Regions from separate parts of the Paenibacillus sp. FSL K6-1566 genome, predicted to be linked through region 2. Evidence: riboswitches for the same ligand, from Rfam matches in the RefSeq annotation. Region 2 holds a riboswitch; the other holds the start of a gene.
The links. A riboswitch is a leader RNA that binds a small molecule or an ion and turns the genes downstream of it on or off. The one in region 2 is predicted to bind cobalamin.
Positions count from the first base shown of each region.

Region 1: it holds a riboswitch for cobalamin, as region 2 does, so the genes downstream of both, NST08_RS23340 (ABC transporter substrate-binding protein) here and NST08_RS02905 (ribonucleoside-diphosphate reductase subunit alpha) in region 2, are expected to answer to the same signal.

Region 1 covers NZ_JBBOSR010000001.1:5,258,184-5,262,800, reverse strand. The annotation lists gene cbiB (adenosylcobinamide-phosphate synthase CbiB) at 1-483, shown strand, start outside; gene NST08_RS23350 (histidine phosphatase family protein) at 480-1,463, shown strand; gene NST08_RS23345 (GNAT family N-acetyltransferase) at 1,515-2,033, opposite strand; cobalamin riboswitch at 2,203-2,414, shown strand; gene NST08_RS23340 (ABC transporter substrate-binding protein) at 2,828-3,838, shown strand; gene NST08_RS23335 (FecCD family ABC transporter permease) at 3,835-4,617, shown strand, end outside.
Region 2 covers NZ_JBBOSR010000001.1:660,043-664,659, reverse strand. The annotation lists gene NST08_RS02920 (dihydrofolate reductase family protein) at 1-228, shown strand, start outside; tRNA gene NST08_RS02915 (tRNA-Thr) at 504-575, opposite strand; gene NST08_RS02910 (MTH1187 family thiamine-binding protein) at 689-994, opposite strand; cobalamin riboswitch at 1,350-1,589, shown strand; gene NST08_RS02905 (ribonucleoside-diphosphate reductase subunit alpha) at 1,785-4,118, shown strand.

The sequences.
Region 1 (4,617 bases), 4.6 Mb from region 2:
ATCGGCGGGGCGCCCTTGGCGATGGCTTACCGGGCGGTGAACACGCTTGATTCGATGGTCGGGTATAAGAATGAGAAATACGAGCATCTTGGCTGGGCATCGGCCCGGCTGGATGATGTCGCCAACTGGATTCCCGCCCGGCTGACGGCGGGGCTGGTGGCGATCTCGGCCGCGATGTTCTCCTTGCCTTGGCAGAAGTCCATCGCTACCGTCCGAAGAGATGCAAGGAAACACCCGAGCCCAAACAGCGGATTTCCGGAATCGGCGGTGGCCGGTGCGCTCGGCATTCGCCTTGGCGGGGAAAATTCTTATCAAGGGATCGTCTCGTTCCGGGCGTATATGGGAGATCCGGAGCGGGCGCTGAATGCGGAGGACATCCGCATCACGACCCGGCTGCTCCTCGCGGCTTCGGTGATTTTTACCGTGATCGGCACCGCCGTATTGGCGATCGTTATCGCCGCAGGCGGGGGAGCATGGGTATGAGGGAGCCGAAGGAAATCGTAAATGCAAACGATGAGGACGTAGGACTGGATGCGATACAAAGCAATAAGGCAATTGACGCAAACGCCGCATTGGAAGCGATCGATGCGGATCAGGCTAAAGCCTTGAACAAAGCGAACGACGTGAATGAGGCGATAGACGCGATTGATGCAAAGGACGCAAAGGACGCAAAGGACGCAAAGGACGCAAAGGACGTGAAGAATGCACATCCTGCACACTTTGCATACCATGCGGAGGATAAGGGGGATATTCAGCTGCTTGAAAAAGATACGAGTCCGCTGCAGGTTGTCCTGCACCTGGTCCGCCACGGCGTTACGCGGTGGAATCAGGAGCGGCGGTACCTCGGCCATGAGGATCAGGGCGTGATATCCGCGGAGCTGGAACGGCTGGCCCCGCTGGCGCGGCGGCTCCAAGGCCTGCAATGGGCACGCATATACTGCAGCGACCTGCTCAGATGCAGGCAGACCCTTCGCTATTTGCTGACCGGTAACGGGGTTCAAAGTGCCGGTTTAAATGGTAATACGGAAGTTTTGCCAATTCCGGGAGCGGTGTATGACAGCAGGCTGCGCGAGCTTCATTTCGGCGAATGGGAGGGGAAAACCTACGAGGATTTGAAAGGAAATCCTTTATATCGCCGCTGGATTGAGGACCCGGCAGCTGTTACTCCGCCGGGCGGAGAGAGCTGGGAAGCCTTCGCGTCCAGGATTCAGCATTTTTTGGCGGGATTGCATCAAGATATGTGCCGCAGCTTTGAGAGGGACGAGGACGGTGAAGCCAGAGGACGGGATTCCCAAAGAATTCCCGACCTGCTGGTCGTCACGCATGGCGGCGTGATTCGCCAGATTGCGGCGGCTACGGTTCCGGATACCCCTTTTTGGAGCTTGCGCATCCTGCCGGGTGAGGAGCTTAGACTGAAGCTGGCTTGGAACGGACTGGGCTGGCAAGGCGAGATCATGAGCTGACAGCCCTGCCATACCCGTTGGCAAGGACCTTGGGCAATCCACAAGAAAGCATCAACGGATCTCCAGATCAAGATGCAAAATATGCTGGATGCCCTGCACGCCCATGACCCGGTATCCCCTGTCACGAAAGCCGGCTTGAAGATAGACGTGACGGGCATGCTCATTGCGGTCGTTTACCGCCAGGGCAATCTCGTTCACTCCCGGCAGTCGCGAGCGAATAAATTCGGGCAGCAGGCGCATGGCAGCCTGGCCGTAGCCCCGCCCCTGCTCCTTGTGATCAACGGATAGGGCGCGAAGGAGCACCGCGCTTTGGTTCGGCGTATAACGGGCGATACGTTCCCCGCGATCCAGGACGAAGAAGGCGACGGGCTTATCCGCCGCGAGCAGAACGACCGGCAGCTTGTCCTCCGTGGGCGGATAACCGTGCTTCTTCATCGCATCGTCCGGAAGCAAAGTGAATCTTCGCTGGTGCTCCGGGAGGGAGAATTGACTCAGCACGGGAAGATGCTCGGGTTCCAGAACGGTCAGACGAAGTCTCTCTGGCTTTTGGTTTGAAGGAATTTTCATCATGGATTCACTCCCCGTTTTCAAAAAGATGTGATTTCAGGCGAATAATGAACGATAACGAGAACTATCAGTACCATTATACTCGAAGAATGGGATAATCCTTTAGTTGTAAGGGCGGGGGTTATCCCCTATAATCGTGTTCAGAGAAATCCAGCTTGGCTATATAAGCATGATTCATATGATTTGCGAGGGTCCTGGACAGGCAGCCGGGTATTGACGGCCTGCCATTCGGGTTAATAGGGAAGCCGGTGCAAATCCGGCACGGTCCCGCCACTGTGAAGCAGGAGACTCCTCCTTAATGCCACTGGGCGCTGATGCGCTTGGGAAGGCGGAGAAGTCGTTAGGCCTGTAAGTCAGGAGACCTGCCCTCGGCAATGAATGACGGTCCTTCGAGGAGAGGATTACGTTCACTTGGACCCGTTTTGATCGCGGGAGCGGCAGGAGCTGTGGAGGTACAGCTTTCCGGCAATAAGCCGCTTTGTTGATGATCAATCTATATTCGCAGGTGTCCTGAAGCTGAAACGTAATCCCCGATTCCTTATTCGTCAAGGAGTCGGGGATTTTTGCTGGAGAACGAGAAGGCAATGCCGGCCTCCTGATTCCCGCTCCGGGGAAACACCGGTATTCCTCTTCCTAACGGATAGCAGGGGTACCCGGAGGTTTAGGTCCCGGCGGAACCAGCCGGCTCTCCTTATACATGCGAGGACAGTCGTTTTCATACCCGGTAAGGATCGGAATTGAAGTTGTGAAATATGCAGGCTAGGGTTCTCAATGATGACGTAGGGGGAAACAAGAAAATGAAAGCAATGTTGAAATCATGGTCCGTCTTGATCGTGGCGATGCTGATGGCGCTGTCGCTGATCGCCTGCGGAAACGCCGAGGATGCCGCGCCGAATAGTGCGCCTTCGGAAACGCCTGCCCAGCAGGAGAAGCCGGCTGAACAGCCTGCGGAGGAGCAGGGTGCGCTGAAGACGCAGTATCCACTCACCGTTAAGGATGCGACCGGAACGGAGGTCACCTTCGAGAAGGCGCCGACCCGTATCGTATCCCTGGCTCCGTCCGAGACGGAAAAGCTGTTTGCCCTCGGGCTGGACGAGGAAATCGTAGGTGTGTCCGATCTGGATGATTATCCGGAAGCCGCGAAATCCAAGCCGAAAATGGGAGGCTTCCAGGTGAATGAAGAGGCTGTAATCGCAGCCGAGGCCGATGTCGTGTTCAGCGCGTCGATGAATGCGGAAAACGCGGAGAAGCTCCGCGGGATGGGCGTGAAATTGTTCGTTAACGATCCGTCCACGATTGAAGAAGTCATGTCTTCCATTACGCTGGTCGGACAAATTACCGACCGTCAGGAGGAAGCGCAGACTGTGGTCGAGCAGATGCAGCAGGAGCTGGCAAGCGTTACGGAAGCGGTGAAATCCGTGAAGGAAGAGGACAAGAAGAAAGTGTACGTCGAGTTCTCGCCGGGCTGGACCGTCGGCAAAGGCGAGTTCATGGATGAGATGATCACGCTGGCCGGCGGCGTCAACGCAGCCGGGGATACAGAGGGCTGGTTCGAAATTAGCGAGGAGAACATTATTGCGGCGAATCCGGATGTCATTCTGTATTCGAGCAATGTTGTCGACGAAGCCACCAAGAAAACGCTGGACCAGATGATTAAAGAGCGCGACGGTTGGGATCAGATCGAAGCGATCAAGAACGACCGGGTCATTGCGATGGACGATAATCTGCTGAGCCGTCCGGGGCCGCGCGTCACGCAAGGTTTGATTGAAGTGGCCAAAGCCGTTTATCCGGAACTGATGACACCATGAGACAAAAACTGGCGGGTTACGGAACGGCCGGCATTGTCCTGCTGCTGTTGACTTTGATCGTCAGCCTCGGAATCGGCTCGGTCCACCTGCCTGTTAGCGAGATTGGAGCGATGCTGCTGCATCGGCTGCCTTGGCTCGGCGATGCGATCGTCCCGGGCTGGGAGGTATCCTCCGAGCAGATTTTAATGAAGGTGAGGCTCCCGCGCATTCTGCTGGGAATGCTGGTCGGCGCCTCGCTTGCGGTGGCAGGAGCGGCGTTTCAAGGCGTGCTGCGCAATCCGCTGGCTGATCCTTTTACGCTGGGCGTGTCTTCCGGAGCAGCGCTTGGAGCGGCGTCCCTCATTTTTTTCGGATTGGAGTATTCCTTTGCCGGAGGCTACACGCTGCCGCTGGTTGCCTTTCTGACCGGAGCGGGTACGCTGTGGGTCGTTCTGCTGCTGGCACGGGATCAGGGGAAGCTGCCGGTGCACGGACTCATTTTATCCGGGGTCGTAATGCAATCCTTTCTCGGCGCCGTCGTTTCCTTCTTAACGGTGATGTCCAAAGACACGGTGAACCAGATTCTGTTCTGGACGATGGGAAGCTTGAGCATGCGCGGATGGTCCTACGTGGCCATCCTTTTCCCGTATTTTGGGGTAGGGCTTATTTATTTGTGGAGCCGCTCGCGGGCTTTGAATCTGCTGTCGCTCGGCGAAAGGCAGGCTGCCCATATGGGACTGAACGTGGATCGGCTGAAGACCAGCGTTCTGGTCGTAGCTACGCTTCTTGCAGCCGCGGCC
Region 2 (4,617 bases):
ATACGGGGGCTGAAGGCTCAGCATGAAGGGGACATTGAAGTTGCCGGGCCGGAGTTGGCGCACAGTCTAACGGAGCTCGGTCTCGTTGATGAGTATCGACTCTATCTCCATCCCGTCGTGCTGGGTCACGGCAAGCCGTTCTTCGCCGGACCGCGTCCGCCCCTGCGCCTCGTGGCAAGCGATCGCATTGGCGAGCAGGTGATCAGGTTGACCTACGTTCCAGTTTAGTTTTGCGGTTGGTCCAGCGACCTAAGGGGACGATAGTTCGATAAACAGCGGCGGTCTATGACTTTATTTTTTCATTCTTGGCTACCGCTGTTTAGGTTACTGTGTGTTAGTCTAGAACTTATTTTTCAAAAGGATATTGAATCCCTAATTGATGGCGAAAAACCCACTTCAATTGACTAAAAGGGTAGAAAAATGGTAAAAGATCGGCCAAAAACACGAAAAAGACGCCGTCTCCGAAAACTCGGAAAACCGCGCCGTTATTGACTTTCTAAGGATGCTGGTGAAGGGAATTGAACCCCCGACCTACGCATTACGAGTGCGTTGCTCTACCCCTGAGCTACACCAGCGAATTTGTTGAAGTTATCATTCGTTTTTGGAACAACAAAATATATTATATTCCTTCGGCGGGAAAATGCAAGCCCCTCATTAATGGAAAAAACACCCTATAGGAGGGGTTGCATTACCCGCCTAATTTCTCCTGCACCGATTGGATCTTCTGCTTGCTTGAGGATGCCCGGTCGCGCCGGTCGTCGATTTTGACAGAGGTGGATACCCGCTTGGCACCCGACAAGAACGGCGCCTCGTGCAACGCCTCGATCGCACGCCAAATCATAGGGAGCTCCCCTTCAATAATCGTGCTCATCGAAGTCAATTCGTACGTAATTCCCTCCTGTTGCTTCAATATACGCTGCATTTCCGCCACATATGAGCTTAAGCTGGTCGTTGCCGTTCCGATCGGAATGACCGTTACTTCTGCAATTGCCATCACAATAACCTCCCTCGAAGCATTCCATTCATCCACAACGTGGTTGAATCCGATATAGATATCATATCAATTCCGGGGCGTCTTTTCAAAATTTCGCAAAGTCGTCAACACACAATATCTTGTATGTCCAAGATCAAATTTTTATATGGGTCATACGATCCGTTGTCAAAACGCAACCGATGCGGAATCCGCGCAAAAACCGTCGCATTTGGTCACAATCCATGGAATCTTGAGCAGTTTTGACGGTTGGCCAACTAGCATATTACCTGTCCGTTTGCTATAATTCTCCTTGCGTTTATTTTTAAGAAATCGGTTTACAGATACAAGATATTGGGTTACATTAGATTAACGACAACCAAATATAGTGTATACAGGTGCCGCGCTAGCCTATCAGGCAGCCCGGCTTAATAGGGAAGCATGGTGAAAATCCATCACGGACCCGCCACTGTAAAGGCCTCGGGGCTGTTATGCATATGCATATGCAGCTGCCGGCAGTTTGGCAATACGTCACTGAAGTTCCCCGAAAGCGAACTTTGGGAAGACGCCGAATATGTACGGCCTAAGTCAGGAGACCTGCCTGTATACTTCAGACACCGACCTACGGGGTTATAGGGATGTGTTCGTGAAACTTGCGTCTGTACATAACATCATGCCCGAATATGGGCTTATGTCAGCTTTATTCAAACCATCCACAGCGCACGGACATTTTCAAGCCTGCCCTTAGGTTTTAGAAAATGTTTTTTTCATGTTCTTTTTTCAATTTCCCCCAAAGAAAGCGAGGATTTTTTGTATGCCCCAGCTCGTAGTTAAACCAAACAACCGTCAGCTTGCCTTTGATGAAATTCGCCTCTCCGTCTATGCCGACCGGATCCTGAAGGGATTGGACATGCTAGACAAGGAGCGCCTGCTTCGAGGCGTGAATTCCAAACTCCGCGGTGAGCAAGTTACCGGCGAGGAAATCAGCAATGCCTTTACGATGTCCGCGCTTGAGCTCGTATCCAAGGAAGAGCCTGACTGGAAATTTGCGGCGGCTCGTTCATTCCTGACATCTTTATATAAAAAAGCGGCCCACAACCGCCGCTACAAAGCCTATCCGGAAGAGCCTTACGGCGCTTTCTATCCGCTCATTACGGAGCTCGTCCAGAAGGGCATCTATCGTGAAGACCTTCTGACCTGCTACACGAAGGAGCAAATCGAGGAGCTTGGCGAGTGCATTGATCCAAGCCGCGACCTGCTGTTCGATTACATCGGTCTCTTGACGCTGGCCGAGCGTTACCTTGCAACGGATTTCGACGGGCGCGTGATGGAGCTCCCGCAGGAGCGCTACATGGTCATTGCCATGTTCCTCATGCACCAGGAGCCTGAAGACAAACGCCTCGAGCTTGTTAAGGAAGCGTACTGGGCAATGAGCAATCTGTACATGACGGCCGCAACGCCAACGATGTCCAACGCCGGCAAGAAGGTCGCAGGCCAGCTCTCCAGCTGCTTCATCGACACCGTTGACGATTCCCTGGAAGGCATCTTCGATTCCAACACCGACGTAGCCCGTCTTAGCAAAATGGGCGGCGGCATCGGCGTCTACCTCGGCAAGGTCCGCGCACGCGGCTCCGATATCCGCGGCCACAAGAACACCAGCTCCGGCGTCATCCCTTGGATCCGCCAGCTGAACAACACGGCGGTGAGCGTTGACCAGCTCGGCACACGCAAAGGCGCCATTGCGGTCTATCTGGACGTGTTCCACAAGGACATTTTGTCCTTCCTTGATCTGAAGCTGAACAACGGCGATGAGCGCATGAGAGCCCATGACGTGTTCCACGGCGTATGTCTGCCTGACCTGTTCATGGAGGCTGTTGAAGCCCGTGAAGAATGGAGCCTGTTCTGCCCGCATGAAGTGAAGAAGATCATGGGCTGGAAAGATGAGAACGGCCGCCCGCTCGGTCTTGAGGACTTCTACGATCAAACGCCGGGTCAAGGCGCGTTCCGCGAGAAATATGCGGAGGCCTTGGCGAATCCGAACCTGCCGCGCATTACCGTACAAGCGATCGATATTATGAAGCGGATCATGAAATCCCAGCTGGAGACCGGAACTCCGTACATGTTCTACCGCGATACGGTAAACCGTGCGAACCCGAACTCCGCACACGGCATGATCTACTCTTCGAACCTGTGCACGGAAATCATGCAGAACCAGTCGCCAACCGTGGTTGAGCAAGAAGAGCTCGTCACCAAAGACGGCCAAACCCGGATCGTGATTTCGAAAATCCCTGGCGATTTCGTTGTCTGCAACCTGAACTCCATTCACTTGGCGCGTGCAGTGCCTGCCGGCGTGTTGGAGCGGCTCGTACCGATCCAGGTTCGCATGCTGGACAACGTAATCGACATCAACAATATCGAAGTGCTGCAAGCTCAATATACGAACAGCCAGTACCGCGCTGTCGGACTCGGCACCTTCGGCCTGCATCATCTGCTGGCTCTCGAAGGCATCCGCTGGGAATCCGACGAAGCGGTTGAATACAATGATAATCTGTACGAACACATCAATTACCTGCTCGTGAAGTCCAGCATGGAGCTGGCCAAGGAAAAAGGCCACTATCCGAAATTCAAAGGCTCTGCCTGGGAAAGCGGCGAATACTTTACGTTCCGCGGTTACACCGACGGCGAGCATGAAGGCAAATTCGTAACGACCGAGCAGTGGCGCGAGCTGCAGAAGGAAGTTCAAGAAAATGGCGTCCGCAACGCGTGGATGTTCGCGATCGCACCGAACGGCTCCACGTCGATCATTGCCGGTTCTACGGCAAGCATCGACCCGCTGTATGAGCTGCTGTCTTATGAAGAAAAGACGACATATAAAGTAGCCAACCCGGCTCCGGATCTGTCTGAAAAAACAATCTGGTATTACAAAACAGCCTTCCTGATCGACCAGCATTGGTCCATTAAAATGGCTGCTGCCCGTCAACGTCATGTGGACCAGGCGCAAAGCTTCAACCTGTATGTTCGTCCTGACATCCGGGCATCGGAATTCCTGGACCTGCACCTGCATGCCTGGAAAGCCGGCATCAAGACAACGTACTATGTGCGCAGCCGTGCGCTGACGATTGAAGAATGCGAAAGCTGTGCTAGCTAACGAACCCACCCAAACCCTCCCTTCCAAGGGAGGGCCCCAAGGGCTCTGCCCTCTGGACACCCGCAAGCTTGTGAAATGAGACGGATGCGGCGCTTCTTCCAGGTACTTTGGTGCTAGGAGCGCTTTCTCCCTGCGGGAACGCTGGAATGTTGGTGCAGGGACGAATGATTTCATGCGTGCTTTGATGGTGCGACTTCCTGCAAGGATCGCTCTCCCTTTGGGATTCGCTGCTCATGCGGCGCGAACACAATGAGCGGGCTGCTTGCGTGTTTGGTGCGACTTCCTGCGGGGATCGCTCTCCCTTCGGGATTCGCTGCTCATGCGGCGCGAACATAATGAGCGGGCTGCTTGCTTGTTTGGTGCAACTTCCTGCAAGGATCGCTCTCCCTTCGGGATTTGCTGCTCATGCGGCGCGAACACAATGAGCGGGCTGCTTGCGTGTTTGGTGCAACTTCCTGCAAGGATCGCTCTCCCTTTGGGATTCGCTGCTCATGTGGCG